2 regions of the Priestia sp. BR_2 genome follow, and region 2 is predicted to be linked to the other one. Evidence: predicted binding sites of a transcription regulator. Region 2 holds the regulator's gene; the other holds the start of a gene.

Region 1 (16,313 bases), on a different contig from region 2:
AGATGATAACTTTCTTAGCGCCGCCTTTCAAGTGAGCGGAAGCTTTGTCTTTCGCTGTGAAAATACCAGTGGATTCTACAACGATTTCAACGCCGTACTCAGCCCAAGGCAATGCTTCAGGGTTACGCTCAGCGAATACTTTCACTTCGCGGCCGTTTACAACGAGTGCGCCTTCTTTAGCTTCAACAGTTGCATTCAGTCTGCCGTGAGTCGTGTCATATTTCAAAAGGTGTGCCAGCGTTTTTACGTCCGTCAAATCGTTGATTGCCACGATTTCAACTTCGCTGTTGTTCAGCGCAGCGCGGAATACGTTACGTCCAATACGTCCAAAACCGTTAATACCTACTTTAACCATGAGTAGTTCCCTCCATATTTGTAAAATTTATATATTCAAGATTGGCCGTTAAGCCAATCGAGACAACAAAAAATGAAAAATCTGTTGTACGCCCGCGGACTCAAATGCCGGCGTCAATTTCCTTCTCGACTTCCAATGCCGCGGCTTCATCCGTAACGAGAATGTCCTCGTGTCCGAATTTCAGCACCGCGTGAATCGCTTTGCCCTTGCCTTGCCCTCCAGCAATGCCGATGATGGTCTCCGTCCGCATAATATCCTCAAGCCGGAGTCCAAGGGTAAGCATTTTGTGGACAACTTCGCCATCTTCGCTGAAATAATAGCCGAAGGATTCCGCGATCGCGCCATCTGCCTGCAAGTTCCGGATAGAGCCTTCATCCAGCTTCCGCCGTCTGGCCATCTCCATGGCATCCCCGATGCCGTGAATAATGACGCGGCTGCGCCTGATCACATCCACGATCTCCTGGATGTGCTGATCCTGAACCAACGATTGATAAGCATCCTCGCTGAGCAGATCCGGAACATGAAGCAATCGGTACTCAGCCCCAACGCGCTTAGCCATTTTGGAAGCAATGGTGTTCGCTTGAATCTCCATGCTCTCCCCGAGGCCGCCACGCGCCGGCACAAACCAAGTGCTTGTCAACGGTTCGCCGCCAGGCAAAGAGGACATCTGCTCTGCCACTTCGGCGAGCGTGGAGCCGCCTGTTACGGCAATCGTATCTCCATCCTGGACAAAGTTAAGCAGCGTTCTTGCTCCGGCCCGGCCAAGCTCACGTTTGACTTCCGGAGATGACTCGCTGTCACCGGGAATAATGACCACTTTACGAAGCCCGTAAGCCTGACGAATCTTCTCTTCCAGTTCAACCAGTCCGAACAACTCATTCATGACCGGTTCCAACTCCTCCAGCAAGCATATCCCTGAGCCGCTGATCCGCATGCCGAGCGTTTCAATCTCGATCAGCCCTTGCGCTTTCAGAAGATCAGTCTCTGCTCTGAGAACACGCTCGGTCATCGATAACGATGAAGCCAGTGTTCTTCGGCCAACAATTCCGGACAACTTGATCTGATGAAGGATGGTATACCTTCGTTTAAGAGTGTCCATCAGATCCGGCAGAAGTTGCTCTTGTATTTCTAATAGGTTACGCATGCATTCCACTCCTGCAAACTTCGTCTCGGCTCTCCTACCTGGTCGTAAAATGTCCCAGTTAAACTTTTTAAGTCCCACCCTTATTCTAACCAATAATCATGCCGGTTGCAAGTGTCCGAAAGTATATTTCTCTACCCCAGGCATTCTTATACATTATGGCCAACTACCGGCTCGTCTATATAATAGGAACAAAGTTTTGTCCGCTATTGTATTTTTGAAATAGATGCGGTATAATCAACTTCGTTGCTGATTTTTGTGCGCCCGTGGTCCAATGGATATGACGTAGGCCTCCGGAGCCTGAGATCGAGGTTCGATTCCTCGCGGGCGCGCCATTATAACATTTATTCTCTATACTGATTACCCTAAAGTGCCCATAACGGCTCTTTTTTTTACTCAATAGTTTGACTTTCTTTGACTTTTTGATTTAAATTGTTTATCATGTGGGTAATACGGTAACAGTATTTATATGAGGTACTTAAGAGGAGGTTTTCCACGTGAGTTTTATACCTATGGTCGTTGAACAAAGCAACCGCGGTGAGCGGGCGTACGACATCTATTCCAGATTGCTGAAAGACCGCATTATCTTCCTCGGCTCCGACGTAAATGACGTGGTCGCCAATTCCATCATTGCCCAAATGCTGTTCTTGTCGGCTGAGGATCCCGAGAAGGATATTCATCTTTACATCAACAGCCCTGGCGGTTCCATTACCGCAGGTATGGCGATATTCGATACGATGCAGTTCATCAAGCCGGACGTCTCGACGATCTGTGTCGGCATGGCTGCTTCCATGGGCGCATTCCTGCTTAACGCAGGCGCCAAAGGCAAACGCTACGGTCTCCCTAACAGCGAGATCATGATTCACCAGCCGCTCGGCGGCGCACAAGGTCAAGCCACGGATATAGAAATCCGCGCCCGCCGCATTCTCAAAATGCGCGACAAGCTGAACCGCATCCTGTCCGAACGCACCGGCCAACCGCTGGAGCGCATCGAGAAGGACACGGATCGCGACTACTTCATGACGGCTGACGAAGCCAAAGAGTATGGCCTGATCGATCAAGTACTGGAAAACACACCGCCGCAAGGCTTATAAAAGAAATGAAGTAAAGGGCAGGCGCCGTTATCCGGTGCCTGCCTTTTCTTATCCTCTGGATCCATTGAAAACTTCGAATACTAAATAGTGAGAGTGTCCCCTTCGGTCGCTGTTGAAATCGGGAAACTGGAATGAATTGAAAAAGGTTGTTTCCCGATTTCAAAGGCGAACGCGCTGCTCTTCCAAGGATACTCTCACTTCGGTACGATTTTTTCAATAAAACATAAAGACGGTAAGGCCATGCCCCTCTTAAAAGGGCTATCTTAACTTGAGGGGAGGGGAAAAAGGGCACACCTATGGTGAGATTCACAAAAAATCCCCTTGATCATAGGGCGCAGGAGTATATGCTCCACGCTCAATTGATCAGGGGATTTATCGCAACGGATTCCAGCACAGTGTTACATCAGGACAGCATCATGTATCTAAACAAGCTATAGTATGAAATTTAATGATTACAGTTTACACAAACCGCCTATCCTATACTCTTACTTCCACTCTTTCAGCTTCAGCTCAAACTCAGGAAATCCATAGGCATAGGCGGTGTACTCATAAAGCTGGAAGTACAGCACCGCCGCGTTATCCTTCACATAGAAGTCGGCATCGGCAGGCACTCCCTCAAAACCGCCGAGGTAACCTCCCTCTTTCTTCATCTTGCTCAGCACAAGGTTGTTCAGCTTCTGCTTGTTCTTGCCCTGCATGTTGATGAAATCGCCCAGCTTCATTTGCTTGCCGTCCTTCAAGGAGAACGTGAAGCTTTTACGGAAGGTCATGCCATGGGCACCGCCGGTGTACGAATAATCATACGCCGTAATGCTCAGGATGTCGTTCTGGTTGTAATGGACCACGAAGTCACCGCTGAATTCGTAAGGGAAACTGGATTCCGACGGCGGGAATTCTTCGGCGTTTCCTTCCGCACCGGTGATTACGCCGGACGCATTTTCTTTCAACACTTTGTTGATTTCGGCTTGGACCTCCGCATTATCGAGTCCGCTGATTACAGGATAATTCACAACAGCGTCTACGCCCTGAATATTCTTCTTGAGCGCAACCGATTTAATGGTAATGTCATTCAGCTTCTTCTGTGTCATGCTCAGTGTTTTCAAGGAAGGATTCCATTGTCCCTGAACGCCCATGTATTCGCTGATCGTTTTGAACGGCAGATACAGACGTCCATTGATGATCTGTCCGCCCGGCTCGCCGGCATACGAACCGTTCACCAGAATGCCGATTTCGCTTGCAGCGTACACGGCGGCGCTCAGCTTGTTATAGCCGTTACCCAGTGTATACGTGCGGTTTTTGGAATCATATTTAAGAGGCATCCCCAGACCATCCCGCAAAGCGGTCGCTGGCACATAAGTTACCCCATGCAGCACTAGACCTTTTTGTGACAAGGTTTTGCCGTTCCATTTCAGTACAACTTCATTTTTCGACGTTTTTTGGCTGGCGGAAACGGGTGCCTTAGCGGCGCTTGCATCGATGACCTGTCCGCTCAAACCAAGACTACCAAGCAGGACACTAGTTGCAATTAATGATGCACATACACGAAATTTAGGATTCATATCAGAATTCCACCTTTGTTAAATTAAGTTTCCGTTAGTTGTTAATCTATTACCCTTAATCATTATAAGGAAAGCTTTCAATGTATTGGTAACAAAGTGAATGACAATTTTGACTCCATGCCATAGGACCTATACATTCTCATGATTCTTTCCGGACGAACGCCGCTGCGCTAAGAAACACACCGAACAAGAGAGCACTTGAACCCGCAAGCAGCAGTAGTTCACTGCCTTGGACAACGTAAGCAAGAAGAATCAAACCGATGCCAACGAGTGCACTGTGAATGCTCGTCAGCAGCAGATGCAGCGCGCTTTTCCTGAAAAAATTCAGAAATAAAACAGCAGCGATGCCTGCAACAATCAAAGCAATAAACCCCATGCTCGTCAGATCACTCAAGCTGCTTCTTCCTTTCTGGGATACCCCATTTATAAAAAACGGGCCTAAACGGTATACAACCTCCTTATATATAACAACGAAAAGGATCCTGAAGTTGTGGTGGAATTCCTGAAAATCGGCCAATTCTTCCCACTTTGGGACTAATGTCTCATTCTGCTCTGCAAAAAAAGAGCCCATCCCCTTTAGGGGACAGGCTTCCTTTATTACAAAAAGATGAAGAACTGAAGCTTATACTAACGACCGCTCTTCAGTTCGGTCCATAAACGATCATAGACGGAGAGCGAGTCACCGACATTATCGAGCCACTCGGTACGGCCCAGCTCCTCTTCCGTCAGGTTGATCATCGTATTGGCGCGGTATTCCTCGCTATGGAATTCCATCGCTTTCGTGTTCGGATTGCTGTATCCGATAAATTCATAGTTTTTGGCACTGACTTCAGGCTCCATCATGAAGTTGATGAATTTCTCGGCCAGCTCCTTATTCTTCGCACCTTTTGGAATCGCGTAGTTGTCCGAGAATATGGTCGCTCCTTCTTCAGGCACCACGTACGCTACATCCGGATTCTCCGCCGCGATGAACGCTGCGTCACCGGACCAAACCGTGGCAATCCAGCCTTCCTCCTGAATCATCTTCTGCTTAATATTGTCCGTATCAAACGCAAGGACATTGGGCAGCAGTGTCTTCAGCTCATCGGATGCAGCCGTGATTTCCGCCTCATCCGTGCTGCTGTTGGATTTCCCTTGCTTTTTCAGCGCCATGCCGATCATTTCACGGTTGTCGTCCAGAAGCAGGACTTTGCCCTTGTATTCCGGATTCCAGAGGTCTTCCCAGCTGTTGATTTCGTCCTTCACATACTTCTTGTTATATGCAATTCCCGTTACGCCGGACGTGTAAACGATCGAATATTTATTGCCCGGGTCATAAGACGGATCTTTGAAAGTATCCGTAATATTGACGAAGTTCGGGATATTATTCATGTCAAGCGGCTCAAGGAGCTCCGATTCAATCATCGTTTTGACCATATAATCGGACGGCTGAATGAGGTCATAACCGCTGCCGCCAGCCTTGATCTTAGCCAGCAGGTCTTCATTGTTCGCGTAGTTGTCGTAGGTTACCTTCACGTCGAACTTCTCCTCAAAGTCCTTCAGCACCTCGGGATCGAAGTTATCCGCCCAGCTGTAAATATGAAGCGTCTCCTTATCCGAGCCGCAGCCGGCCAGCAGTCCTACAGACAATACCGCAACCATGCCTGCCGTCAGCAGGCGGGTCCATCTTGATTTTTTCAATTCAATATCTCCTCTCTTTCCACTTGCATGTTTTAATTTTATTTCGAAAAAAGCGTTTCTATCGCTTAGATCGGTAATGTTTTGTGTTTCTTCTGCCCATTGCCGCGGTTAAGAATATATTGGGCTAACAGGATCAGCGTGATGCTGACCAGTATGAGCAGCGTGCACAGCGCGTTGATCTCTGGCGAGATGCCGCGCTTCACCTGAGCGTATATATAGATCGGCAGCGTTGTTGAGCTTGGGCCGGCGACGAAAAAGCTGACCATAAAATCGTCCAGCGACAGCGTGAAAGCAATCAATGCGCCGGAGATAATGCCCGGTGCAATCTGCGGCAGCGTGACGTGCCGGAACGTTTGCCAAGGCGTGGCGCCCAAATCCTGGGCAGCCTCGTCCAGCTGTTTGCCCATCCCCGACAGTCGGGCCGTTACCACGACATAGACGTACGACAGGCTGAACGTAATATGGGCGATGATCACCGTTGCCTTGCCAAGCGGCATGTTCAGTTGACTGAACAGCACCAGCAGCGACAGCCCCATAATAATATCCGGGATGATGACCGGCAGATACAGCAGGCCATTCATGCCGCTGCGGCCTTTACGCCCCAAATTCCGAAGCGAGAGCGCCGCTGCAGTCCCGAGCAGGGTGGAAACGATCGTCGAGATGACGGCCACCGTCAAACTGTTCATCAGCGCTTCCATCACGTGCCGATTCTGGAATAGCGACACATACCAATCCATCGTAAAGCCTTCCCAATTGCCGCTAAGCCGCGTATCGTTAAAGGAATAGATGATAATCATGACGATGGGTACATAGATGAAAGCCATCATAAGGAAAGAGTGAACCCCGAGCAGCGGGTGATTCTTCTTTTTCACTTATCTCCCCTCCCCTACGCGTTGATGGCGGGCTTGCATCGCCCGGTTAAAGAGCAGGATCAGCACCAAGGACGTAATCACAAAAATAACCGATAACGCCGCTCCAAAGGGCCAGTTGCGCGCACCCAGGAACTGCTGCTGAATGATATTGCTGATCATGGAGGACTTGGCGCCCCCCAATATATCCGTGACGACAAACATCCCGGAAGTCGATACGTAGACCAGAACCGCACCCGTCATGATGCCGGACTTGCTCTGAGGCAAGGTAATATGCCGAAATGCCTTCCATCTGGAAGCGCCCAGATCGCTGGCCGCATCCAGCAGACGTTTGTCCATCTGCTCCAAGGCCACGTAAATCGGCAGCACCATGAACGGAATGAAGTTATACACCATCCCGAGCAGTACGGCGCCGTACGTATACAGCATCTGAATCGGCTCGTCGATCCATCCCGCCCACAGCAGCAGGCTGTTCACTACGCCTTGCGTCCGGAGCAGCAGAACCCACGCATAGGTTCGGATCAAAAAGTTGATCCAGAACGGAACCGTGATCAGAATCAATCCCCAGGTTTGGATACGCGGGGAAGCGTTGGCTATATAATAGGCCAAAGGATAGCTGACTAACAAGCAGATCACCGTAGTCAGCAGCGACAGTACCAAGGTATCCCAGTAGATGCCCAAATATAATGGATCAAAAAAAGTCTTGTATCCTTCCAGACTGAAGGAAAACACGACATTCCCGAGCGAATCCCGCGAGAGAAAGGAAATGCCGACCACGATCAGCATCGGAACGATTAGGAACAGGGATAACCACAGCAGCACCGGAGTCAACAGGAACCTTGATTTCCTCATGGCCCGATGATCACCTCATCCTTGGCGTTCCAGTTCACCCCAACCCGTTCGCCAACCTCCCACGGATGGTCATCCGAGATATCGAGGGCAATCGTGACCTTCATCGGCTCATCGTCCAATTGGACCAGCAGCTTATGAACGCTGCCGAGGTACTGCACATCCTCAATCACGCCGCTCTTCTTGGCACCCGATTCCCGCTGGGGAATGAGTTTCTCCGGCCGTACGGCAAAAAGCCCCTCAGGCGAGGAGAAGACGTTATTCTCCCCTACAAACGTGGCGGCAAACAGCGTTTGCGGTCTCGCATAGATCTCGCGCGGCGTGCCGATTTGCTCTACCCGTCCATGGTTCATGATGACGATCCGGTCGGATAGCATCATGGCTTCCTCTTGGTCGTGCGTTACATATACAAACGTGATCCCGAGCGTCCGCTGCAAATGCTTGAGCTCGGACTGCAGGTTCTTCCGCAGCTGCAAATCCAGCGCGCCGAGCGGTTCATCCAGCAGCAGCACCTTCGGCTTGTTGGCGATGGCGCGCGCAATGGCCACGCGCTGCTGCTGTCCGCCGGACAACTGGTGCGGGAAGCGTTCCCGCAAGGCGGTCAGCTGCGTCATCGCAACAGCCTCGTCCACGCGCTCCTTGATGAGCTGGCGCGGCATTTTTTTCATTTTCAGTCCAAAAGCGATATTGTCTTCTACGGTCATATGCGGAAACAGAGCATAGTGTTGGAATACCAAATTCAAATCCCGCTTGTTCGCAGGCATATCCGTCACATTCTGACCCGCCAGCCATACCTGTCCTTCGGTCGGCTGCTCGAATCCTGCTATCATTCGGAGAATCGTCGTTTTGCCGCAGCCGCTGGGGCCCAGCAAAGTCAGGAATTCCCCTTCTTTAATGGAGAGCGACAGCGGATGCACGACCGCTTGTCCCTGAAAATGCTTCTCGATCCGGACAAGTTCAATCACATGCATCAACCCCTTCTTCAAAATGTGACCTGTTCGTTTCCATGTGTACATCCTATTACCAGTATGCACAAAAACGTTCTCCACTAAGAAGAAACGGTCCTACTGCCTGTTATGCTCAGGTTGGCAGAATCCGTTTCTTAAGGGTGGAGGCGGTTAGAAGTCTCTACTAAGAAAAAAAAGCCATATCCATGGGTATGGCTTTAAACGTTAGATCAAAGTTCAGTTTTTCGCATATTCACTATACCTCGTTTTCCCCCTATACACAACACTTTTCTGTGTATTTCGACAGGGGAAGGGCCGGATATGGCACCGGATAATGGTATTTCATTTTTTAACAGACATGCGAAAAAACCGTTCGCCCGATAAAGACCGGAATGAACGGTTTTTTCGCATGCTGCGTCGATTAAAGCGACTACTTCAGCTGGTATTGCACGTACAGCTGTGTCGTGATTTTGATCTCGCCCGGCTTCACGGATGTGTTTGCGCCAGCGTCCGCTGCCGTGGACTGAGCCTCCATCGCCATTTTTTCGAGGCCATAGATGGTATCTACGCCAACGGAACCTTCCACAATGTTCAGTACGATACCGAGTTGACGCTTGGACGCCTTCGCCATCGCTTGTGCCTTCAGGTCTGCGTTCGCCATCGCCTTATCAATCACTTGCGCTTCGAATGCATCGCGGTTCTCAACCGAGAAACGGGCGTTGCCGATGGAATTGGCGCCGGCATCGGATGCTGCATCGAGCAGATCCCCGACCTTGCTCAGATCGCGAAGCGTAACTTCCAGGGAATGATAGGCGGTGTAATTTTTCACTTTACGTCCATTCTCATCGGAGTACGTATAGTTCGGTTGTACATAGAACTGCTCGGTTTTGATATCCTTGTCGTCGATCTTCCAGGTTTCTTTCAACAGCTTCGTAATCTTATCCATTTTCAGCGCATTGCTCTTCTGTGCGGATTTTGCGGTTTCCGCATATGATTCTGCCCCGATGGAAAGATAAACGATATCTGGCTTCACCGAGATCTCGCCTTTACCAAGTACGGTAAGAAGGTTTTGCTGTGCTGCCTCCGCCGCGTGCACCTCGGTTGCTCCGCTCAACCCGACCCAAGCCGTGCTGCCAGTCAGCAGTGCGCCTGCAATCATGATAGAACCTACTTGTTTGACCCATCTTTTCATCTTTGTCAGCCTCCTTCGATATTGGCATCGCTGCCATGCTTGCCTTACCCTTCTAACGTGAGGGCATTGGTAAATGTTGCATCCGAATCGGAGCGTTTTGATATTTTTCTTGTAATATTTTTTTGCGCCCAATTCATTGGTATTTCTAGGCATGATTGGCTATTTAGCCAAATAAGATACCGAATGAAGCCGGAAGCTGCTGTTTAACATGGAAGCCTTAATGGGTAACTAACTTACACGGTGTTAAGAACAGGAGGTCATTATGAAATCATTGCGTGTATTCTACGTGTTCATGTCACTGCTGCTCCTCATGGCCGTTGGCGTTCCCTATGGATCGGTAAGCGCGGCGGGAGAGCCAGCCTCCGGCAAAACCTATCAGATCGGAACGGACGTTACGTTCGCCCCGTTTGAATTCCAGGATGCGAGCGGCAAATTTGTCGGCATCGATATGGATCTGCTGGATGCGATCGCGAAAGACCAGAACTTCAAATACGAGATCAAGCCGCTCGGCTTCAATGCGGCGGTTCAGGCGCTGGAAGCCAATCAGGTGGACGGCGTCATCGCGGGCATGAGTATCACGGATGAACGGAAGCAGAAATTCGATTTTTCCGATCCCTATTTTGATTCGGGCGTTGTCATGGCCATCCGCCAGGACCAGGAATCCATCAAATCCTATGAGGATTTAAGGGGGAAAAAGGTTGCTGTCAAAACCGGTACGGAGGGCTACAGCTTCGCGGAATCCATATCCTCCAAGTACGGCTTCACCATCGTGCCTTTTGACGATTCGGCCCAAATGTATGACGATGTCAAAACCGGCAATTCCGTTGCCTGCTTTGACGATTTTCCCGTACTCGCTTATGGAGTGGAACAGAACAACGGTCTGAAGATCGTTACGGAGATGGAGCCCGGCGCCTCCTACGGATTCGCCGTCAGCAAGGGACGGAACCAGGAGCTTCTGCAGAAGTTCAACGCTGGTTTGGTGAATCTGAAGGCAAGTGGAGAGTACGATCGCATTAAGGAAAAATATATCGGTGAGAATGCCGTAAGCGCACCGAGTCAAAGCCGCTGGGGACTAATCGTGGAGTCGCTGCCTTCCCTGCTGAAGGGCCTTGGCAATACGCTGCTGCTGACCATCGTGTCGCTGTTTTTTGCGTTTTTCCTAGGGCTGATCTTCGGTTTCATGAAGGTCGGTCGCAATCGATGGCTCCGGGGCATCGCCACCGTATTCGTGGACATCTTCCGCGGCATTCCGCTGCTGGTGCTTGCCTTCTTCATCTACTTCGGCATTCCGCAGGCGTTCGGCTTCACGATGTCGCCGATCGTCGCAGCGGTCCTGACGCTGAGCTTGAATGCCGGCGCTTATGTCACGGAGATTATTCGCGGCGGCATTCAATCCATTGACCCCGGACAGCTGGAGGCGGCCCGCTCGCTCGGACTGCCATACCGCAAAGCCATGATGAAAATCATCATTCCGCAGGCGATCAAAGTCATGATTCCGACCTTTATTAACCAGCTGGTGATCACGCTGAAGGATACGTCCATCCTGTCGGTGATCGGTCTGGTCGAGCTGACCCAATCCGGGAAGATCATCATTGCGAGAACGTTCGCCTCGTTTGATATCTGGCTCGTGGTGGCCATCATGTATCTGGTCGTGATCACGATTCTGACGAAAATTTCGGACCGTCTGGAAAGGAAGGTGCGTCATGGATAAAATCCGCATAGAAGGACTGAAGAAGAGCTTTGGCACGAACGAGGTGCTGAAGGGAATCGATATGCAAGTCCAGGAAGGCGAGGTTGTCTGCGTGATCGGGCCATCGGGCTCGGGCAAAAGCACCTTTCTGCGCTGCATCAACCGGCTGGAGGAAATTTCGGCTGGCAGGGTCTTTGTCCATGATCAGGATATCAATGACCCTAAAACGAACATCAATAAGGCGCGCGAGAACATCGGCATGGTGTTCCAGCATTTTAATCTCTTTCCGCACTTCAACGTGCTGAAGAACATTACCTTCGCCCCGGTCGAGCTGGGCAAGCAAAACGCCGCCGAGGCACGTGCCACGGCGCTGAAGCTGCTGGACCGAGTAGGCCTCTCCGATAAGGCGGAGGCTTTCCCGAGCCAGCTGTCCGGCGGCCAGAAGCAGCGCGTGGCGATTGCCCGGGCTTTGGCGATGAATCCCGACATCATGCTGTTCGACGAGCCGACCTCGGCCCTGGACCCGGAGATGGTCGGCGAGGTGCTCGGCGTCATGAAGGACCTGGCGCGCGAGGGCATGACGATGATGATCGTTACGCATGAGATGGGGTTTGCCCGCGAGGTTGCGGACCGGGTCATCTTCATGGACGGCGGGTATATCGTAGAGGAAGGTCCGCCGGAAGAGGTGTTCGGCAGCCCGAAGCATGAGCGGACCATCAGCTTTCTGGAGAAGGTGCTGTAACGGTGCAGCTGAACCAGCTTCACCGATCTGTTACCGTGCGGCTGCATACACCGTGCCTACTACACCTGTGCGCACGGTGAGTGGCCTCGGGGTGTGCTTGGATGGTTGTCGACAGTTCAAAGCTGCAACCTATGGTCCGGCTGGCCCGTTAGAGTGAACCAACCGGTTATTGTACGACTATGGTTGGCATCTGCTTGTTATCGTACGACTATGGAATGGCATCTGCTTGTTATCGTACGGCTATGGAATGATATTGCATATTATCATTTAGAGCCCACTTCGATAGTTATACGATGGCTGCATGCTGCTTTAGAGCAGCTAACGGACCGAGAGGACCTTATTCGAGGGAAAATAGGGACTTTTCGAAAATTACAGGACCGAGGATCCGTTATTCCTTCAAAAAAGCGGCATTTGCCGATACAAATTCTTGAATAACGGATCTAGTGTCCGCTATTTCCAAATATGGCCGTGATTTTGGCAAATAAGGTCTATGGTGTCCGATAAATCCCCAAGATTTCCAGGAAAAGCTTATATTGCTCTCGTATCATCCCTGTAATGCCTTGAATCACTTGTTGCTGGAGTTGCTGGGTTTCTTGAGTTGGTTGACTTACTTGTAATGTCTAAACTACTTGTATTACTGGTTTGGCTTTATATCACTTGTTTCTTATATTGCGTATAATGCTTGTATTGCTTGTATTGCGTGTACTCCTTATAATGCATGAATCACTTTCATTGCTTGAATAGCTTACCCTAGCTGTTTTTTTGTATTGCTTGCATTGATTGCTTTTGGTAATGCTTGACTTCCTGTATTCCTATTAATGGTTGAATTGCTCATATGCTCATATGACTTGTATTGCTACTGCTTGTACGAACGCGCTGCTATCTACTGTTTTAGCTAATCACATACTCTCCCCGTCAACGGAAAGCTTGTACATATCGCATCGCGTATAACTCCATAAGGAGTAAGGACGACAAGTCCTTACTCCTTATTTATGGCTATGACCCGCCCCCTACTAAAAGTGCCCGGAAGCCAGCCATGTTCCCACGCAGTGACCCCCTTTGCTCAGAAAAGACAAAACACTCCGCCCCATGCCCTCCCCAGTTCCTGAAGGAGAGCCCGCAACCATCACCGATTTCTTGGGTGGTTATCCAGCTCCGTCTGCCTCAAACTTTATAACTCAAGCCGCACACGATCACTGCTTTGTATCGCCGGAACTCTTGTATGGCACCACCACGGTAAATGCCGATCCCTTCCCCGGCTCCGATTGGACCGTTATTCTCCCTTGGTGGATATCCACGATCCGCTTCACGATCGACAACCCAAGCCCGCTGCCGCCAGCCGCGCGATTACGCGATTTGTCCGCTTTGTAGAAGCGCTCGAAGATATGCAGCTGATCCGAGTCCGACATCCCGACCCCCGTATCGGTCATGGTAACCTCGGCTCCGTCTTCCCCTGCCTTCAGCACGATGGTGATCATGCCGTCCTCGGGCGTGAACTTGATGCTGTTGTGCAGCAAGTTGGTCCACACTTGACTCAGCAGATCCTCCGTCGCCTCAATCTCGATCTCGGCGAGATCGAGATCCACCTGAATCCGTTTCGCCAGCCACTGCGGCTCATGCGCCAACACGACGGCGCGCAGCTGCCCGTCGAGCCGGTAACGGGCCCTTTCGAAGGCAGGCTGATCGCCTTCCAGAGACGACAGCTTCAACAGATTGTCACTCAGCTGCGACAAACGGCGGCCCTCTCCCTCGATGATCTCCAGGTAACGGGCTCTCTTCTCCTCGGTGAGACGCGGATTTCGGAGCGCCCTTGCAAACCCCCGAATCGAAGTGAGCGGGGATTGGATTTCATGGGACACGTTGGAGATGAAATCCTGCCGCATCGTCTCCATGCGCCCCAGCTCGCCGGCCATGTCGTTAATGCCGGAAGCAATCATCCTGAACTCCCCGCGCCATTGGTGTTCATCCATCTTCACACTGAAATCCCCCTGGGAGATCCGGCGCATAGCATCCGTAATGGAATTCAGCATGGCCATTTGCCGGTGCTTGAAGAACATCCCCACGACCAGCATGCACAGGAAGAAGATAATGACGCCGACAAACAAGTCGATCAGCTGGACGGCATAATCCCATGGCGGCGTTCCCGTCCAGTTGTAAACAAACCGCGTTACGTAAGTCGCCGCCGTCCATGACGCTCCCAAGACCGCGAAGATTAGGATGGTCTGAATCGTTTCCCGAACGATTTTCCACAAGATTTTGAGCGGTCTCCTCATCAGCTCTCACCTGCCTCCAGGCGATACCCCAGGCCGCGCACCGTTCGAATCCTGAACCGGTACTTCTCCTCCGGGAACCGTTCCCGCAGGCGATTCACGTGAACGTCCAGCGTGCGTTCGTTCCCTTCAAAGTCATACCCCCATATATCCTCGATCAGCCGTTCGCGCGGCAGCGTGCTCCCCGGATAACTGGCCAGCTTGAAGAGCAGCTCAAACTCCTTTAACGGCAAGGTAAAAACCTCATCGCCGGCTTTGGCCTCATAGGTTTTGCGGTTCATCTGCAGGTTACCGATCGTGACCGTCTGCGATGCGGCTACCTGATATCGCTTCAGCAGCGCTTTGACGCGTACGACAAGCTCCGCGGGCTCAAAAGGCTTCACGAGATAATCGTCCGTGCCCAGCTCAAAACCCTTCACGATCTGCCTCGTCTCCCCTTTTGCCGTCAGCATCAGCACCGGAATGCCGGTATTCCTCCGAATCTCCCGGCAAAGCTCCCATCCGTCCATATTGGGCATCATGATATCCATCACGACCAGATCGACCGAAACTTGCTCCATCACGGACAGGGCCTCAACGCCATCCGAGGCCTCCATCACCTCTTCCATCCCCGCCTCCTCCAGGAACACCTTGATAAGTTCGCGGATGTTCGGATCGTCGTCCACAACCAATATTTTTGCCATGATGGCCCCCCTTCCTTCTATGGCTCTACAAGCTGCCTTTAAGCCTCGATTGCCTCATTCATCTGCAGCTGCTGAACGGCAAACTCCCTGTACATATCATGCTGCCCGATCAATTCATCATGCGTTCCCCGGCCGGTCACCGTTCCTTTTTCTATAAATATGATCTGATCGGCCCCCACCACCGTGGATAACCGGTGCGCGATAATGATCGTCGTCCGTCCAGCCATGAGGTTCTTGAGCGCCTTCTGCACCTCGATCTCGGAACGGCTGTCCAGACTGGAGGTGGCTTCGTCCAGCATCAGGATCTTGGGATCCCGCAGCAGAGCCCTGGCGATGGCAATCCGCTGCCGCTGTCCGCCCGAGAGCTTCACGCCCCGTTCGCCCACATCCGTATCAAAGCCGCTTGGCAGTTCATCAATAAATCCATCGGCATACGCCATTTCTGCCGCTCTTCGAAGCTCAGCGTCACTCACTTCGCGGTCCATTCCGTAACATAAGTTGTCGCGTATGGTTCCGGCAATCATCGGACTTTCCTGCGATACATAGCCGATCAATCCGCGCCAGGAACGTAAGGAGAAGGTATCTATGGGCGTCTTGCCCAAGCGGATCTGTCCCTTCTGCGGCAGGTAGAAGCGCTCCAGCATGGAGAACAGCGTCGTTTTCCCTCCGCCGCTCGGCCCGACCACGGCCGTGACCGTCCCCGGCTCCATCTGAAAGCTGATATCATGCAGCACAAGCTCATCGGGCTTATACCCGAACGAAAGGTTCTCGATCGACACCCGTTGGTTGGCATCCGCCACCTCGTCACCGGCCGTAATGGATTCTTCGTCTGCATCCAGGGTTTCCAATATTCGCTCCGTCGCTCCCTTCGCCTTCTGCAGCTGGGTAAAAAACGTCGTTAACTGCGTCATCGGCATGACGATCTGAATCAGGTACAGGATGAACGCAACCAGCTCTCCCGCGGTCAGTGCTCCGGTGGATACCTGCAATCCGCCATACCCGATCACCACCACCAGCAGCATCATCAGCACAAAAGACATCAGCGGTGCGATCCAGGCAGAGACTACGCCTTCCTTGATACCGAAATTCAGCAGGTTGGTGATGCCTTTGTTCCCGTTCTCATACTCTCTATTCTCCGCATTAGAGGCTTTAACCAGCCGAATCTCCGACAGCACCTGGCTGATATTCGCCGTAAACGATGCCGTCTCGTCCTGCATGCCCAGCGATATTTTGTACATCTTC
Region 2 (16,313 bases):
CCCATATTGGACTTCAGCGGATCGACGAGCTTTCCAGTTTGGAATGGATCGATCCCGAGAAGGCAGCAAAAGCGGTATTGACGTATCCTGACCTGATCATCGGGCTCAAGGCAAGAATCAGCAAAAGCGTAGTGAAGGACAATGGCGTAGAGCCGCTTCGACTCGCAAGGAAACTGTCCGGGAAAACGGCCCTGCCGCTGATGGTTCATATCGGATCAGGGCCTCCTGTGATTGAGGAAGTGCTGGAGCTGCTTCAGAAGGACGACATAATCACTCATTATTTGAACGGGAAAGCCAACAATTTATTCGATTCGGGCGGAAAGCCGATTCCTGCCCTGACCGAAGCGATTGCCCGCGGCGTTCATCTGGATGTCGGCCATGGTACGGCGAGCTTCTCGTTCCTGGTGGCGGAGTATGCAAAAGCCCAAGGGATTAAGCCGGATACGATCAGCACCGATATTTATCGCGGCAATCGCATCCATGGTCCGGTGTACAGCCTGGCCAATGTCATGAGTAAGTTTCTGTATCTAGGATACGGCTTGCAGGAAGTGGTCGCTGCGGTAACGGACCATGCAGCCGCATGGCTGGGCCGTCCGGAGCTGGGCCGAATTCAAGTCGGCGACGCTGCCCACCTTACCCTGTTCGCGGTGCGGCAGGGACCGATGAGTTTGACCGATTCCGAAGGGGAGACCCGAATCGCTGACCGATATATCGAAGCCAAAGGAGTGGTAGTCAATGGATCATTCATTACATGCTAAATACGGGTTGAAACGCGTGGTGAACGCCAGCGGGCGCATGAGCATTCTTGGTGTGTCGGCACCGACGGATACCGTCATGGAAGCCATGCGGATCGGTGGACAGAGTTACGTGGAAATCGCGGATCTGGTAGATAAAGCAGGCGATTACATGGCGCGCATTCTCGGCTCCGAAGCGGCGGTTGTCGTCAATTCGGCTTCCAGCGGCATCGCTCTATCCGTGGCTGGAATCGTCACCGAGGGCAATCGCCGGCGCAGTGACCGACTGCATCAGGAGCCGATTGCGAAGAACGAGATCATCCTGTTTAAGGGGCATAATGTGCAGTATGGAGCTCCCGTCGAAACGATGGTTTATCTCGGAGGCGGCAAGGTCGTAGAGGTAGGGTACGCCAACGAAGGGCGTAAGGAGCATATCGCAGAGGCGATAAATGAACGGACCGCTGCCATTTTATACGTGAAGTCCCATCACTGCGTGCAGAAAAACATGATTTCGGTGGAAGAAGCGGCAGAAGTGGCCCAGGCACATGGAATACCGCTGATCGTGGATGCCGCTGCCGAGGAGGATATCCAGAAGTATGTGAAGTACGGAGATCTGGCTATTTACAGCGGTTCTAAGGCAATCGAAGGTCCGACCTCCGGTATAGTAGGCGGCAAGCGCCAATACGTGGAGTGGGTGAAGGCGCAGCTGCATGGCATTGGGCGGAGCATGAAGGTCGGCAAGGAAACGACGTTTGGATTGCTTCAGGCGCTGGATGAGTATATGGTGAAGGAAGATAAGAGCGAGTTGGAGAAGGCGGCACTGGAGGAAATGAAGTCCTTATCGAAATTGCCGGGCATTGAGGTTACGATCGTGCAGGACGAAGCGGGAAGAGCGATCTTCCGGGGACGCGTGAAGGTCAATGAGGAGGCGGCAGGGGTAAGCGCCAAATCCATGAACGATCAGCTGCGCGAAGGCGACATTGCGGTGTATACCCGGGATTACGGCGTACGCCAGGGGTATTTTGATATCGATCCTCGCTCGCTTTCCGGCGATGATTTGCAAGTCATTATAACGAGAATACAGCAGATTGCAGGGGGAAACTAAGATGGCAAACATGGAGAAACGTCTTTACAGAAACCGCGCGGCATTAAACGTTCTTGCAGGCAGCATTCAGAATGCGAAGGAAATATTCGAAGCTTCGGAAGGGCATGTGCTGGTCGGCGTATTGTCGAAAAATTACCCGAATGCGCAGGAAGCCGTCATCGCGATGAAGGAGTACGGGGCCGTCATCGAGGATGCGGTATCCATCGGCTTGGGCGCCGGCGATAACCGTCAAGCGGCGGTGGTCGCGGAGATCGTGAAGAGCTACCCGGGCACGCATATCAATCAGGTGTTTCCGGCGGTCGGTGCAACCCGTGCCAACCTGGGCGGCGAAGAAAGCTGGATCAACAGCCTCGTGTCCCCTTCGGGACAAGTGGGCTACGTGAACATATCTACCGGACCGGTGAGCGCTGCCGGATCGGACAAAGCCGTCGTCCCCGTAAAATCGGCAATCGCGCTTGTACGCGATATGGGCGGCAACGCACTGAAGTATTTCCCGATGCAGGGCTTGAAGCTGGAAGAGGAGTATCGTGCGGTAGCGAAGGCATGCGCGGAGGAAGGATTCGCGTTAGAGCCGACGGGCGGAATCGATAAAGAGAATTTTGAAGCCATCGTCCGCATCGCGTTCGAGGCAGGAGTACAGCAGGTCATCCCTCACGTATACTCCTCGATCATCGACTCGGCCAGCGGGGATACGATCATTAGCGACGTGCAAGAGCTGCACCTTAAGTTAAAAGCGCTGGTTGATCAATATGCCTAAGACGATCGCTGCATTTGGCGAAGTGATGATGCGTCTTCAAGTACCAGGGTATGCTTCCTTGGCACAAGCGAGCCACCTGAACTATTCCTTTTCCGGGACGGGCGTCAACATCGCGTCGGCCGTGGCAAGGTTTGGCCATGACGGCTACCTCGTCAGCACGCTTCCGGACAACCCGCTTGGCGAAGCGGCGATCTCATATCTGCGCAAGCTTGGGATCGGCACATCGCTCATTAGCCGCGGGGGCAAATATGTCGGCATGTACTTTCTGGAGAATGGGTTTGGCGTTAGACCCGGTCGCGTGACCTATACGGATCGCCTTGGCAGCAGCTTTAATACGGCGGAGGATGACATGTACGATTTCGATGCGATTGCCGAAAAGATCGACATGATCCATTTTTGCGGCATCACCCTTTCCATGAACGACACCGTGCGGGGCCAGATGAAGGTCTTGGCTCGCAAGGTCAAGCAAAGCGGCGGAACGGTTGTGTTCGACTGCAACTACCGTCCTTCCTTATGGGGCGCGGACCGCTACGATTTCGCCAAGCCGCACTACGAGGAAATGCTGTCTTTGGCGGATATCGTCTTCATGAACGAGAAGGATGCCATCCATATCCTTGGCATGGAAACCACCCGGGAGGATCGGCACGAACAGCTGCAGGAGTTGATTCCGAAGGTGGCGGCGAAGTATAATATTACGGTTGCGTCGGGTACCCACCGCAAGATCAACGGGGACAATACCCATTCCCTGCAAGGCTATCTTTACACGGATGGAGCGTTTCATTTTTCCCAAACGTTGACGTTCTCCGTTCATGACCGCATCGGGGCGGGCGATGCCTATGCCAGCGGTGTGATTCATGGGATCTCGGAGGGATATGAGCCGGGCCGGACGGTTGATTTTGCCGCAGCGGCGGCGATGCTTGCCCATACCGTAACGGGAGATACGCCGACGGCAAACGAACGCGAAGTGCTTCAGGCGATGAGTCATCATATGTCTGACGTGGAAAGGTAGGAGGAAGCATGTCGATCACGCGGAAGAACGGTCCATTATACTTGCAAATCAAGAAGATCATTAAAGATCGGATTCTGCATGGGGTATATCCACTTGGTTCCCATATTCCTTCCGAGCCGCAGCTCGAACAGGAATTTAACGTCAGCAAAATGACGGTTCGCAATGCGATCCAGGAATTGTACCAGGAAGGGTATGTAGAGAAGCGGAGCGGTGTGGGAACGATCGTGACCCGGAACACGTCCTTTTCCAAGCTGTCCAAGGGGAAGCTGTTTACCGAGATTTTGGTTGAAGAGGGCCACCAGATCCGGAAGCGCCATCTGAAGACGGAATGGGTGCACAATGAACCGGATAGCGAATTGTTCCTGAAATTCGGTGAGCGGTGCCTGCTGATCGAGCGGCTGTATTTGCTGGACGGGAGCCCGTTTATCTACTACACCCATTACGTATCGTCCCTGGTGGACATGGGGGAGGAGTTCGATTCAAGCGAACTGCCGTCCTTGTATGAACGTATCGAGGAGAGTCAAATCACGCTGGAGAATTTCCGGGACCGTTTCCTGGCGACCGTGGCTAATGAGGAGATTGCCTCGCTGCTGGAAGTGAGCGCCGGGACCCCGTTACTGAAGCGGTTGAGATCCTCCTACGACCAGACGGGCAGCATCATTGAATACAGCATCGGGTATTACAATACGGAGCTGCAGCATTATTTGATCAGTTATGATGCTTAAGATACAGAAAACGACAGGAAGAAGTGGCCAAGAGACCGGTTTTAATCCGGAACGTTGGCTGCTTCTTTTTTTATTCCTTCGGTTGAATTGTTCTTCGGAAAAGGGCTATAAGCGATCGAAGAAGTGGGTACAATAAGAATACAGGCATAGCGCGAACATTTGAGAAGTACCCTCTTGGCAAAATGAAAAAATGTGCTATAATGAGATCAAAGTCAAAGAAAGTCAAAGTCAACGAGAGGGTTCGCTGATTTTGATTATGGTTAATCAACGTATAAGCAAGGCTCTGTGCGGACGTGTAAGATCACTATCCGTCTTAACGTTTCAAACAGTGGAGGATGAACAGACCATGCGTAATATCTCTGATATTATCGAACAATACCTGAAGAGCATTTTGCAGGAAAGTCCGGAAGGAACCGTCGAAATTCAACGCAACGATTTGGCGGAGCAATTTTCTTGCGTTCCTTCCCAGATCAATTACGTGATCAGCACACGGTTCACGCTGGAGAAGGGCTTTCTTGTCGAGAGCAAGCGCGGCGGGGGCGGATACATCCGCATCCAGCGTATCGAGCTTCCCCAGCATACTGCACTCCAGCAGCACCTTCATCATACCATCGGCAGCATGATTGACCAGACGGTAGCGGAAGGCTTGATCTACCAGCTGGAGGAATCCCGGTTTTTGACGAAGCGGGAGGCCAGCCTGATGCGGGCCGCCGTTTCAAGGGAATGCCTGAATGTGAAGCTTCCTTATCGGGATGAGCTGCGCGCAAGGATTATGAAGGCGATGCTGATTTCTTTATTAGGTAAGTGAGTCTGTGTAAGGAGGCATCGGAGTATGTTATGCCAAGAATGCGGTAAACGGCCGGCGACACTTCATTTCACCAAAATTGTGAACGGGGAGAAAACGGAGTTTCACTTTTGTGAAACTTGTGCCCGCGAAAAAGGGGAATTGATCCCCGGTACGTCGAATGGTTTTTCTATACACAGTTTGCTGTCAGGCCTGCTGGATCTGGATCCTTCAGGCAAGGGCCAGACCCCCGGTGCGAAAACGGCCCAGACGCTGCAATGCGAGGAATGCGGCATGACGTATTCCCAGTTCAGCAAGCTTGGCCGGTTCGGCTGCAGCGCGTGTTATAAATATTTCTCGGATCGATTGGATCCGTTGTTCAAGCGAGTCCATGGGGGAACTTCCCATGTGGGCAAAGTGCCGAAGCGTACCGGCGGCCGGATTCAGATCAAACGCCGGATCGATGAGCTTAAAAAGGAGCTTCAAATGAGGATCCTGCAGGAGGAATTTGAAGCGGCTGCCGAGATCCGGGACCAAATCCGCGAGCTGGAGCGTAACATTGCTCAGGGATAAGATCGTTACATTTTGCACTTTAGTAGGAGGAATGCGTGATGTCTAATCTCCGGTTTACCGATTCGGCGCTGAGCGAGTGGATGCGCGGGAACGGTCAGGATTCCGACATTGTCATCAGCACCCGCGTGAGGGTGGCGCGCAACCTGCAGCATCTTCCTTTCCCGCTGCTCGCAACGGATCAGCAGTCGGGAGAAGTGCTAGAGCGCCTGACCCATGTGTTAAAGGATAAGGAGGATTTGCAGGATTTCGGGCATTTGCATGTAATTAAATTAAGTGAGATTGATGAGCTGGATAAGAAGGTTCTCGTCGAGAAGCATCTGATCAGTCCCAATCTGGCTAATGAATCCCGGAACGGTGCCGTCATCCTTACCGAAGATGAATCCGTCAGCATTATGATCAATGAAGAGGATCACCTGCGCATACAGTGTCTGTATCCCGGATTTCAGGTTCGGGAGGCATGGAGCCGCGCGACGGCGCTGGATGATATTTTCGAATCCGAGATCGATTATGCTTTTGATGACAAAAGGGGTTACCTAACGAGCTGTCCGACCAATGTCGGCACCGGCCTTCGCGCTTCGGTCATGATGCATCTGCCCGCGCTCGTCATGACGCAGCAGATCAATCGGATTCTCTCGGCCGTATCGCAGGTAGGCTTGACCGTTAGAGGAATTTACGGCGAGGGCAGCGAAGCTTTAGGCAACCTGTTTCAAATCTCGAATCAGATTACGCTCGGGCAAACCGAGTCGGAGATCATCGAGAATCTTCACAGCGTGGCCCTGCAGATCATCGAGCACGAGAAGAATGCCAGGGCGCGGCTCCTCAGTGAATCCAAGCTCCGTATCACGGACCGGGTCATGCGTTCATACGGCATCCTGTCCTATGCAGCGGTCATGGATTCCAAGGAAGCGGCTCAGCGCTTGTCCGATGTTCGGCTAGGCGTGGATCTCGGCCTGCTGGAAGGGCCGGAAATTCCGGTCATGAACGAGCTGAACGTGAAGACGCAGCCGGGATTTCTCCAGAAGACCTATGGAGAGGGCATGAATCCTTCCGAACGCGATATGTACAGGGCTAAGCTCATTCGCGAGACATTGGGCAACCGTTAAGAAGTCGTTAGTTATTATTTCTCGGTTTACAGTTGGATGACGGTATAAACGTCTTAGCCGGCGATACACCGAAATCCGCGAGGTTCAATATATTAATTGAAACGTGGAGGTGCAATACTATGATGTTTGGCAGATTTACGGAACGCGCACAAAAGGTGCTTGCATTGGCTCAGGAAGAAGCGGTACGCCTGGGTCACAACAATATCGGCACAGAACATATCCTGCTTGGACTTATTCGTGAGGGAGACGGCATTGCAGCCAAAGCGCTGATCGGACTTGGACTTGGTCTTGAGAAAATCCAGGACGAAGTGGAGACATTAATCGGACGCGGACAGGAGCAGCCAACCAACATTGCTTACACGCCTAGAGCGAAAAAAGTGATTGAGCTCTCCATGGACGAAGCCCGTAAGCTTGGCCATACGTATGTGGGAACCGAGCATATTCTGCTGGGGTTGATTCGCGAGGGCGAAGGGGTTGCGGCACGCGTGCTGAACAACCTGGGCATCAGCCTGAACAAAGCCCGTCAACAGGTGCTGCAGCTGCTGGGCAGCAGCGAAGCGGTGTCTAGCCATCATGGCACGCCGCAGAACGTGAGCACGCCTACATTGGACAGTCTCGCTCGGGATCTGACCGCCATTGCCAAGGAAGGCAATCTGGATCCGGTCATTGGCCGCAGCAAAGAAATCGAGCGCGTGATTCAGGTGCTTAGCCGCCGGACCAAGAACAACCCGGTACTGATCGGTGAACCGGGAGTAGGTAAGACGGCGATCGCGGAAGGCTTGGCACAGCGCATCATTAACAATGAAATTCCGGAGACGCTGCGCGACAAACGCGTGATGACGCTGGATATGGGCTCAGTCGTAGCGGGTACGAAATACCGCGGCGAGTTTGAGGACCGCCTGAAAAAAATCATGGATGAGATTCGTCAAGCCGGCAACATCATTCTGTTCATCGATGAGCTGCATACCTTGATCGGCGCAGGCGGAGCAGAAGGAGCCATTGACGCTTCCAACATCCTTAAGCCTTCATTGGCGCGCGGAGAGCTTCAGTGCATCGGGGCTACCACGCTGGACGAATACCGCAAATACATTGAAAAAGACGCTGCACTTGAGCGCCGCTTCCAGCCGATCACGGTGGATCAACCGTCGCCGGAGGAAGCCATTCAGATCCTGTACGGTCTGCGTGACCGTTACGAAGCGCATCACCGTGTGAAAATTACCGACGAAGCGATTGAACAGGCCGTGAAATTGTCCGACCGCTACATTACGGACCGCTTCCTGCCGGATAAAGCGATTGACCTGATTGACGAGGCCGGTTCGAAAGTTCGTCTTCATACGTATACCATACCGCCAAATCTGAAAGATCAGGAAGCGCATCTGGAGGACATCCGCAAGGAGAAAGACGCGGCCGTCCAAAGCCAGGAATTCGAGAAAGCGGCAGCGCTGCGCGATACGGAGCAGAAGCTTCGCGAGGAGCTCGAAGTCACGAAGAACCAATGGAAAGAAAAACAAGGACGTACCGATTCCGAGGTAACGCCGGAGGACATCGCCGACGTTGTCGCCAACTGGACCGGTATTCCCGTCAATAAACTGAAGGAAGAAGAGACCGAGCGTCTTCTGAATCTGGAAGAAATCCTTCACAGCCGCGTAATCGGCCAAGAGGAAGCCGTCAAGGCCGTAAGCCGTGCGGTTCGCCGGGCACGCGCAGGACTGAAGGATCCGAAGCGCCCAATGGGCTCCTTCATCTTCCTGGGTCCTACCGGGGTAGGTAAAACCGAGCTGGCACGAGCTCTTGCCGAGGCCATGTTCGGAGATGAGAATGCGGTCGTGCGAATCGACATGTCCGAGTACATGGAGAAGCATTCCACGTCGCGTCTCGTCGGAGCGCCTCCGGGATATGTCGGCTACGAGGAAGGCGGTCAGCTGACCGAGAAAGTGCGCCGCAAGCCGTATTCCGTTGTCCTCCTCGATGAAATCGAGAAGGCGCACCCTGAAGTATTCAATATCCTGCTTCAAGTGCTGGAAGACGGACGCCTGACCGATTCGAAGGGCCGCGTGGTGGATTTCCGGAATACCCTGATCATCCTGACTTCCAACGTCGGAGCGGAAGCGATCAAGAAGAACTCCACGCTTGGATTTACCGCCGTGACGGATGCAGGCCGCGATTATAACAACATGAAAGGCAAAGTGATGGATGAGCTCAAGAAGAGCTTCCGTCCGGAGTTCTTGAACCGGATCGACGAGATCATCGTGTTCCACTCTCTGGAAGAGAAACACATTGCCGAAATCGTGACGCTGATGTCCGACGAGCTGCGTAAACGCCTGAAAGAATTCGAGGTGCATTTCGAACTCACGGACAAGGCGAAGGCCTTCATAGCGAAGGAAGGATACGATCCGGCCTTCGGTGCCCGTCCGCTGCGCCGGGCTATCCAGAAGCACATCGAGGATCGCCTTTCCGAGGAGCTGCTGAAAGGCAATGTGGCCAAGGGCGACTCGCTTGTCATCGATGAAGCGAACGGCGAACTGGTTGTGAACAAGAGTGAAGGTGTAACGGCCGCATCGGCCGAAACGGAATAAGATAAATAACATCACCCCGCTGGAGTCAAATCCGGCGGGGTTTTTGATTTAAATGTTAACGGAAGATGAAGGCTTTGTATGGGGCAGATACATGGATGCTTAGAGGTTATATGGATGAATGGCATATTACGAAAACAGATCCCTCATGTATCAACCCAGCGGAGAGGAAGGAATCGTTCTGAAGAAGCGACAGCGGTCGCCTTTAAATTGATTTCGATTCCAGTTCCCTGGTTTTAACAGCGATCGCAAGAACGATCCGGCAGCGAAGCGAACGCGGTTTTTCAGCAGCAATTAACGCATGTTCACCCCCTGCTCCTTCAAATTTGAAACAAATCCATTTCATCCCGCGTAAAGTTTCCAATTAACCTTTACGTTGAATTATAAGAAATGGTAAACTTTGAGTAATGCCTGATTTTGCAGGGTTTTACGGAATCCGACAAATGATGCGCGACATAAAGGAGACTCACATGGCAAAAACTAAGACGAAATTTTTCTGTACCGAATGCGGGTATGAAGCGCCCAAATGGTTCGGAAAATGTCCGGGCTGCCAATCATGGAATTCCATGGTAGAGGAGACCGAGACGGTAATCAAGACCCAGGGGATGAATTCCCCTCTTTTTCATAGTAAAGAAAAACCCCTTTCGATCATAAATATAGAAAGCGGTAAAGAACCCAGAATCCAGACGGGCATTGCGGAATTGAACCGGGTGCTCGGGGGCGGGCTGGTCCCGGGCTCGCTCGTGCTAGTCGGCGGCGATCCCGGCATCGGGAAATCCACGCTCCTGCTTCAAGCCTCCAACCGACTGGCCCAGAACGGCATTCGCGTTCTGTACATTTCCGGTGAGGAATCCGTGCGCCAGACCAAACTGCGCGCTGACCGGCTCGGGGCGCTGTCCCCGGAGCTGTTTGTCCTCTGCGAAACCAATCTGGAATCGATCGAGGAAGCCATTGAGAACGTACAGCCTGGCTTCGTTGTCATCGACTCCATTCAGACGGTGTACTTGCCTGAGGTAACCAGCGCGCCGGGCAGCGTATCCCAGGTTCGGGAATGCACGGCCCGCTTTATGCGGCTGGCGAAGGTGAAAGGCATCGCGACCGTCCTTGTCGGACATGTGACAAAAGAAGGCGCCATTGCAGGTCCAAGGATGCTGGAGCACATGGTGGATTGTGTGCTTTATTTTGAAGGAGAGCGTCATCATACTTACCGCTTGCTTCGCGCGGTGAAGAATCGTTTCGGTTCGACGAATGAGATTGGCATTTTTGAGATGGGTGAGGATGGGCTTCGGGAAGTCGGGAATCCATCGGAGCTCTTTTTATCCGAACGGCCTTTGGGCGTAGCGGGTTCGACCGTAGTTGCAAGCATGGAGGGTACGCGCCCGGTTCTGGTAGAGCTGCAGGCGCTCATCTCCACGACGCACTTCCCGTCACCGCGCCGGATGGGCACAGGGGTGGACCATCACCGAATGAACCTGATCATTGCCGTGCTGGAGAAACGGATGGGGATGTACCTGCAAACCCAAGACGCCTACCTGAACGTAGCGGGCGGCGTGAAGCTCGATGAACCTGCGGTGGATCTGGCCATTGCGGTCAGCATCGCATCCAGCTTCCGCGACATACCGACCAAGCCGTACGACGTTATTTTTGGCGAGGTGGGGCTGACCGGCGAGGTTCGCGCCGTTTCAAGAGCGGAGCAGAGGGTAAGAGAAGCCGAGAAGCTGGGTTTTAAGCGCGTTCTCATGCCGGAGAAGAGTTTGAAGGGATGGAAGCATCCGAAAGGAATACAAATTATCGGAGTCAACACCGTTGCAGATGCATTAGCGGTTGCGTTAGATTAGGGGGCATACGAAGGTGAAAGAAACGAGCCAACTGGACAAAATGAATGATTTGCTGAAGCTGGTAGCACCGGGAACGCCGTTTCGCGACGGACTGGAGAACGTGCTGCGGGCGAAGACGGGCGCCCTGATCGTTGTAGGCTACAGCCCGGAGGTAATGGAAGTTGTCGACGGCGGCTTCTCCATTAACTGCGATTTTTCGCCAAACTATTTATACGAGCTCGCTAAGATGGACGGCGCCATCATCTTGAGTGAAGACTTAAAACGAATCTTATATGCAAATACCCAGCTGATCCCGGATTCCTCGATCTCTTCCATCGAGACAGGGATACGGCACAGAACGGCGGAGCGGGTGGCGAAGCAGACCGGCAAGCTGGTGGTGTCCATCTCGCAGCGCCGCAACATTATTACGCTGTACCAAGGCTCGCTGCGGTATGCATTGAAGGAAATCGGCGTCATCTTAACCAAGGCGAATCAGGCCATACAGACGCTGGAGCGATACCGCGTGGTGCTTAACCAATCGCTGACCAACCTCTCGGCATCCGAATTCGAAGAGCTGGTCACCATCCCGGAAGTCGTGAACGTCATACAGCGGGTCGAGATGGTGCTCCGCATCAAGAAGGAGATCAAGCGCTATATCAACGAGCTCGGCAACGAAGGCCGACTGATCAGCATGCAGATGGATGAGCTTGTGAGCAATATGGAGGAGGAGGCTTGGCTGCTGTATGCAGACTATGCCCGGGAGTACAGCGAGGAGAAGATCCGAGAGATCATTCTCGCGCTCAAGCGTTCAACGGATGAGGAGCTGCTGGACATTCACCATATCGTACGGCTTCTTGGATACCCGGCTTCCGCCGCTGCTTCGGAGGAAGAAATACTGCCGCGCGGTTACCGGATTTTGAACAAAATCCCGCGCCTTCCGAATGTGATCATCCGCAACCTGGTGGACCAGTTCCATGACTTATCCAGCATTATGACCGCTTCCATCCATGAGCTGGATGAAGTAGACGGGATCGGCGAGGTTCGGGCGCGCACCATCAAAGAAGGCTTGAAACGCTTGCAGGAACAAGTATTCATTGACAGACAAATCTAAAAGCCCTACAATCGATGTTCGAACGTACATGAACGAGGTGAATATAAAAATGACGAAATCAATTCCGAACATGTTTACTTTAGGTAATCTGTTTCTCGGAATGATTGGTATCATCTTGGCGACGGAAGGTCGAACGAGTATGGCTGCCATTATGATTATCATTGCCATGCTCCTTGACGGACTGGATGGTCGGGTAGCTCGGGCCTTGAATGCCCAAAGCGAATTCGGCAAGGAACTTGACTCCTTGTCCGATGTGATTTCATTTGGCGTAGCACCGGCACTTATTATGTATACCGTAGCGTTTACGGATATTAATACCGCATTGGCTTGGACGGTGACCGCCATATTTCCGATGTGCGGCGCACTGCGGCTTGCAAGATTCAATGTTCGTCCGGGCATCCCGGGATATTTTATCGGCCTGCCGATCCCCGCAGCGGGAGGCGTGCTCGCCACCCTGGCGTTGTTCCATGAAGAGATTACAGCACCTTATATGATTTTTGCCGTACTATTGCTTTCTTACCTCATGGTTAGCTCAGTCAAGTACCCGAATTTCAAAAAGATCGGCATTCCGAAAACAGCGATTAAATTTACGCCTTTGGTCATCATTGGCGCCGTGATGGTAGCCGTGTTCTTTCCGGAGCAGACCTCCATGCTGATCTTCGTGCCTTTGGTGTTGTATGCTGGTTACGGCTTGAAGCAGAATTTCCGCAGGCTTAACCGTAAAAACCGTCGCAAAAAAGATGACCGCAATTCCGATGAAGCCTATCAGTCTTCGGACCGGTAAACGGATGCAAGGACATATATCCAAATAAAAAGCATTTATTTCCCTGCGAGGAGCAGCGAGATAAATGCTTTTTTTGTATGCATGGAGCACCTTGCCGTTAAGGTCCGTTTCGGTATGTAAGCGGCTTTTACGACAGGTTGAAGAGACCCAATGTGGAGCATTTCTGCGACTCCTTGACAACAACCTCATCCAGTTGAATGTCCAGAAGATTCGCAAGGGCAGACATATAAAATAGGTTGCGGCCAAGCTCGGTGCTTACCGCTTCGCGGCAATTCTCGCACAGATGGCCTTCGACGTGCGTGCCTGCCAATTCCCGGGCTGATTCGAGATCAGCGCCGATATCGAAGGTTTGCTTCGTGGCGTGGAGCTCGATGCATCCGCATTCTGTGATGGCCTTGGTGACGGCCCGGTTGACTGAAGCATTGCTTTGACCATTTTTAGACAGAACATCCAAGAGACTGCGGTGACGGAGCAACAATTCGGAAACTTGGTCCTGAAAAGCCTGTAAACTAGGAGCGCTCATTTATACATCCACCTCGATATTATGAATTGAGTTCATTATATTCCACTACTTCAGCCGATTTCAACCAGTTTCAGGCGTGTAAAGGCGGTCAATTCCAGTTGTGAGGTCGATGTCAGTACACGTCAAAGCCTGATGGGTGTAGGTAAAAACAGGCAGGTCATCCCATCCGGAAACTTTATAAGAAAAACTTCAATCGGCACGATTACGACTTTGTAAATTGGACCATACTGGAAATAGAAGCCAAGATTATCAGGTATAAAAAGGAGGTGTGCGGAAGCTCATGTTAAAAAAAGCTATCTTAGCATTTACGGTATTATGCGGAGCATGGGGCGGGTATACGTTATATCATACAATGGAACGGTCTTTCTCAGGGCTCTCGCCTATGTTTGGACAAGGAATATTTGCAGCGGGAAGCGGGGCCTTCGCGGTGCTTGGAGGATTGTTGTTTGGCATGATCGGCGTGCTGTCGGCGGATCGGGTAACGAGATGGCTGCACAGCCTGATCTCTTCGTTCTCCCGGATCCCGATGAATGAGCTGGCCGCGGGAACGGCGGGATTGTTGAGCGGTTTGCTGCTGTCTTTATTGCTCTCACCGGGGCTATCCTTGCTCGGACAAGCAGGGCAGCTGCTGCAGGTCGGCATCACCCTGCTCGGCGGCTACATCGGTTTACGCATTGGATTGGAGAAGAAGGATGAACTGGCTTCCCTATGGATGTCGGGGAAGTGGAGCCAAACCGCCGAGCCGGAAGGCCGGCGCGTGGAGGAACATAAAATTCTGGATACAAGCGTTATTATTGATGGCAGGATCGCAGATATTTGCAAAACCGGATTTATTGAAGGAACGATTGTCATTCCCGAATTCGTCCTGGAGGAGCTTCAGCATATTGCGGACTCCTCGGATCTTCTGAAGCGAAATCGCGGCCGGCGCGGGCTTGATATCTTGAACAAAATCCAGAAGGAACTGGATGTAAAGGTGCTTATCTACGAAGGCGACTTTGAGGAGATATCCGAAGTGGACAGCAAGCTGGTGAAACTCGCCAAAGTGCTTCAAGGCAAAGTGGTCACGAATGATTTCAACTTGAACAAGGTTTGCGAGCTGCAAGGCGTGTCGGTGTTGAACATTAACGACCTGGCCAACGCGGTGAAGCCTGTGGTTCTGCCAGGGGAAGAAATTCTGGTGCAGATAATCAAGGACGGCAAAGAGCATGGTCAGGGCGTCGCATATCTGGATGACGGCACGATGATCGTAGTGGAGGGCGGACGCGAGTATATCGGCACAATGATGGAGGTGCTGGTTACCAGCGTACTGCAAACCTCGGCGGGCCGGATGATCTTCGCGAAACCAAAACTGTTGGAAAAAGCCCAGTAAAGGGGTATGATGGGGATATACATATCCGGTATTCGTCCTTTTGTGGCGTTTGGGTGAGACAGGAGTTTGGTGTGTGATGAGTAACTTCGGCGCCGTCATCGTAGCGGCGGGAAAAGGAACGAGGATGGGCACCCGGGAGAGCAAGCAGTACTTGGTTCTGGACGGTAAGCCCATTATCGTTCATACGCTTGAAGCATTCAGCCGGATACCATGGCTGCAGGAAATTGTGCTTGTAACGGGGATGGATGATGTTTCTCGCTGCCAGTCCTGGGTGCAGGAATACGGTTTGGATAAGGTGTCTGCCGTAATCCCGGGCGGAAGCGAGAGACAACAGTCCGTATATCAAGGCATCAAGCAAATCTCTTCAGAATGGGTAATGATACATGACGGCGTAAGGCCGTTCGTAACGCAAGAGGAAATTGAAGCCTGCCGCGATGCGGCGATCCGCGAAGGCGCCTCGGTACTCGGGGTTCCCGTGAAGGATACGATTAAGCAGGTGAACGGTAAGGGGCTGATTACAGGTACCCCGGACCGTCAAAGTCTGTGGGCCGTCCAGACCCCACAGGCTTTTCGTCTTTCCGACCTGCTGTCCGCGCATGAAGCTGCGGCGAAGGAGGGATTTGCCGGCACCGACGACGCCATGCTGATGGAGCGGGCAGGGCATCCGGTCACCGTGGTGGAGGGGAAATACAGCAACATCAAAATCACCACGCCGGAGGATCTGGAATATGCGGCTTTTTTACAGAAACGTAAGGGAGAGGACATGGAATGATTCGAGTAGGACAAGGGTTTGACGTACATCAGCTCGTAGAAGGAAGGCCGTGCATCATCGGAGGGGTCACGATTCCGCATGACAAAGGTCTGCTCGGGCACTCCGACGCCGACGTGCTGCTGCACGCCGTGACGGACGCGATCCTGGGGGCGCTGGGGCTTGGCGACATCGGACGCCATTTTCCCGATAACGATCCTGCCTTTAAAGACGCCGACAGCCTGAAGCTTTTGGAACAGGTATGGGTCATGGCGAAGGAACGCGGGTATAGACTTGGTAATATCGATTCCACGATTATTGCCCAGAAGCCGAAGATGGCGCCATACATTCCGCAAATGGCGGAAGTGATCGCCAAAGCGCTGGATGCCGAGGTGGATCAGGTGAACGTGAAGGCGACCACCACCGAGCAGCTCGGGTTTACCGGCAGGGGCGAAGGAATCGCCGCGCAGTCGGTTGTCTGCCTTGTAAAAGGTGTGCTATCATCTTGAAGTATGCGTTCAAAAAGGGAGTTTTTGAACTGGGAAACTTTGTAGAATAGGGAAGCGGAGGGGTTACAATGACCGGAGAAGTCCGCGTG

What was found. The regulator CtsR, encoded in region 2, represses protease genes until heat stress. The targets are predictions, from matches to a motif close to ATGGTCAATAAAGGTCAAACA.
Region 1: the regulator CtsR is predicted to act here: its motif matches at 1,898-1,918, upstream of clpP (ATP-dependent Clp endopeptidase proteolytic subunit ClpP).

What each region holds. Positions count from the first base shown of each region.
Region 1 is NZ_JAVFHM010000252.1:58,364-74,676, reverse strand. Features, by position in the region: partial or broken gene RB298_RS20385 (glyceraldehyde 3-phosphate dehydrogenase NAD-binding domain-containing protein) at 1-355, opposite strand, end outside; gene RB298_RS20380 (sugar-binding transcriptional regulator) at 456-1,499, opposite strand; tRNA gene RB298_RS20375 (tRNA-Arg) at 1,757-1,831, shown strand; gene clpP (ATP-dependent Clp endopeptidase proteolytic subunit ClpP) at 1,994-2,590, shown strand; gene RB298_RS20365 (PdaC/SigV domain-containing protein) at 3,076-4,149, opposite strand; gene RB298_RS20360 (hypothetical protein) at 4,289-4,543, opposite strand; gene RB298_RS20355 (ABC transporter substrate-binding protein) at 4,777-5,829, opposite strand; gene RB298_RS20350 (ABC transporter permease) at 5,895-6,701, opposite strand; gene RB298_RS20345 (ABC transporter permease) at 6,702-7,550, opposite strand; gene RB298_RS20340 (ABC transporter ATP-binding protein) at 7,547-8,518, opposite strand; gene RB298_RS20335 (SIMPL domain-containing protein) at 8,925-9,686, opposite strand; gene RB298_RS20330 (amino acid ABC transporter substrate-binding protein/permease) at 9,958-11,397, shown strand; gene RB298_RS20325 (amino acid ABC transporter ATP-binding protein) at 11,390-12,118, shown strand; gene RB298_RS20320 (sensor histidine kinase) at 13,312-14,391, opposite strand; gene RB298_RS20315 (response regulator transcription factor) at 14,391-15,071, opposite strand; gene RB298_RS20310 (ABC transporter ATP-binding protein) at 15,110-16,313, opposite strand, start outside.
Region 2 is NZ_JAVFHM010000115.1:6,464-22,776, forward strand. Features, by position in the region: gene RB298_RS03730 (amidohydrolase/deacetylase family metallohydrolase) at 1-758, shown strand, start outside; gene RB298_RS03735 (DgaE family pyridoxal phosphate-dependent ammonia lyase) at 736-1,839, shown strand; gene dagF (2-dehydro-3-deoxy-phosphogluconate aldolase) at 1,841-2,596, shown strand; gene RB298_RS03745 (sugar kinase) at 2,589-3,605, shown strand; gene RB298_RS03750 (GntR family transcriptional regulator) at 3,614-4,330, shown strand; gene RB298_RS03755 (CtsR family transcriptional regulator) at 4,677-5,138, shown strand; gene mcsA (protein-arginine kinase activator protein McsA) at 5,163-5,687, shown strand; gene mcsB (protein-arginine kinase McsB) at 5,726-6,790, shown strand; gene clpC (ATP-dependent protease ATP-binding subunit ClpC) at 6,910-9,366, shown strand; gene radA (DNA repair protein RadA) at 9,834-11,201, shown strand; gene disA (DNA integrity scanning diadenylate cyclase DisA) at 11,215-12,291, shown strand; gene pssA (CDP-diacylglycerol--serine O-phosphatidyltransferase) at 12,341-13,075, shown strand; gene RB298_RS03790 (nucleoside triphosphate pyrophosphohydrolase family protein) at 13,203-13,598, opposite strand; gene RB298_RS03795 (PIN/TRAM domain-containing protein) at 13,879-14,967, shown strand; gene ispD (2-C-methyl-D-erythritol 4-phosphate cytidylyltransferase) at 15,044-15,739, shown strand; gene ispF (2-C-methyl-D-erythritol 2,4-cyclodiphosphate synthase) at 15,736-16,224, shown strand; gene gltX (glutamate--tRNA ligase) at 16,293-16,313, shown strand, end outside.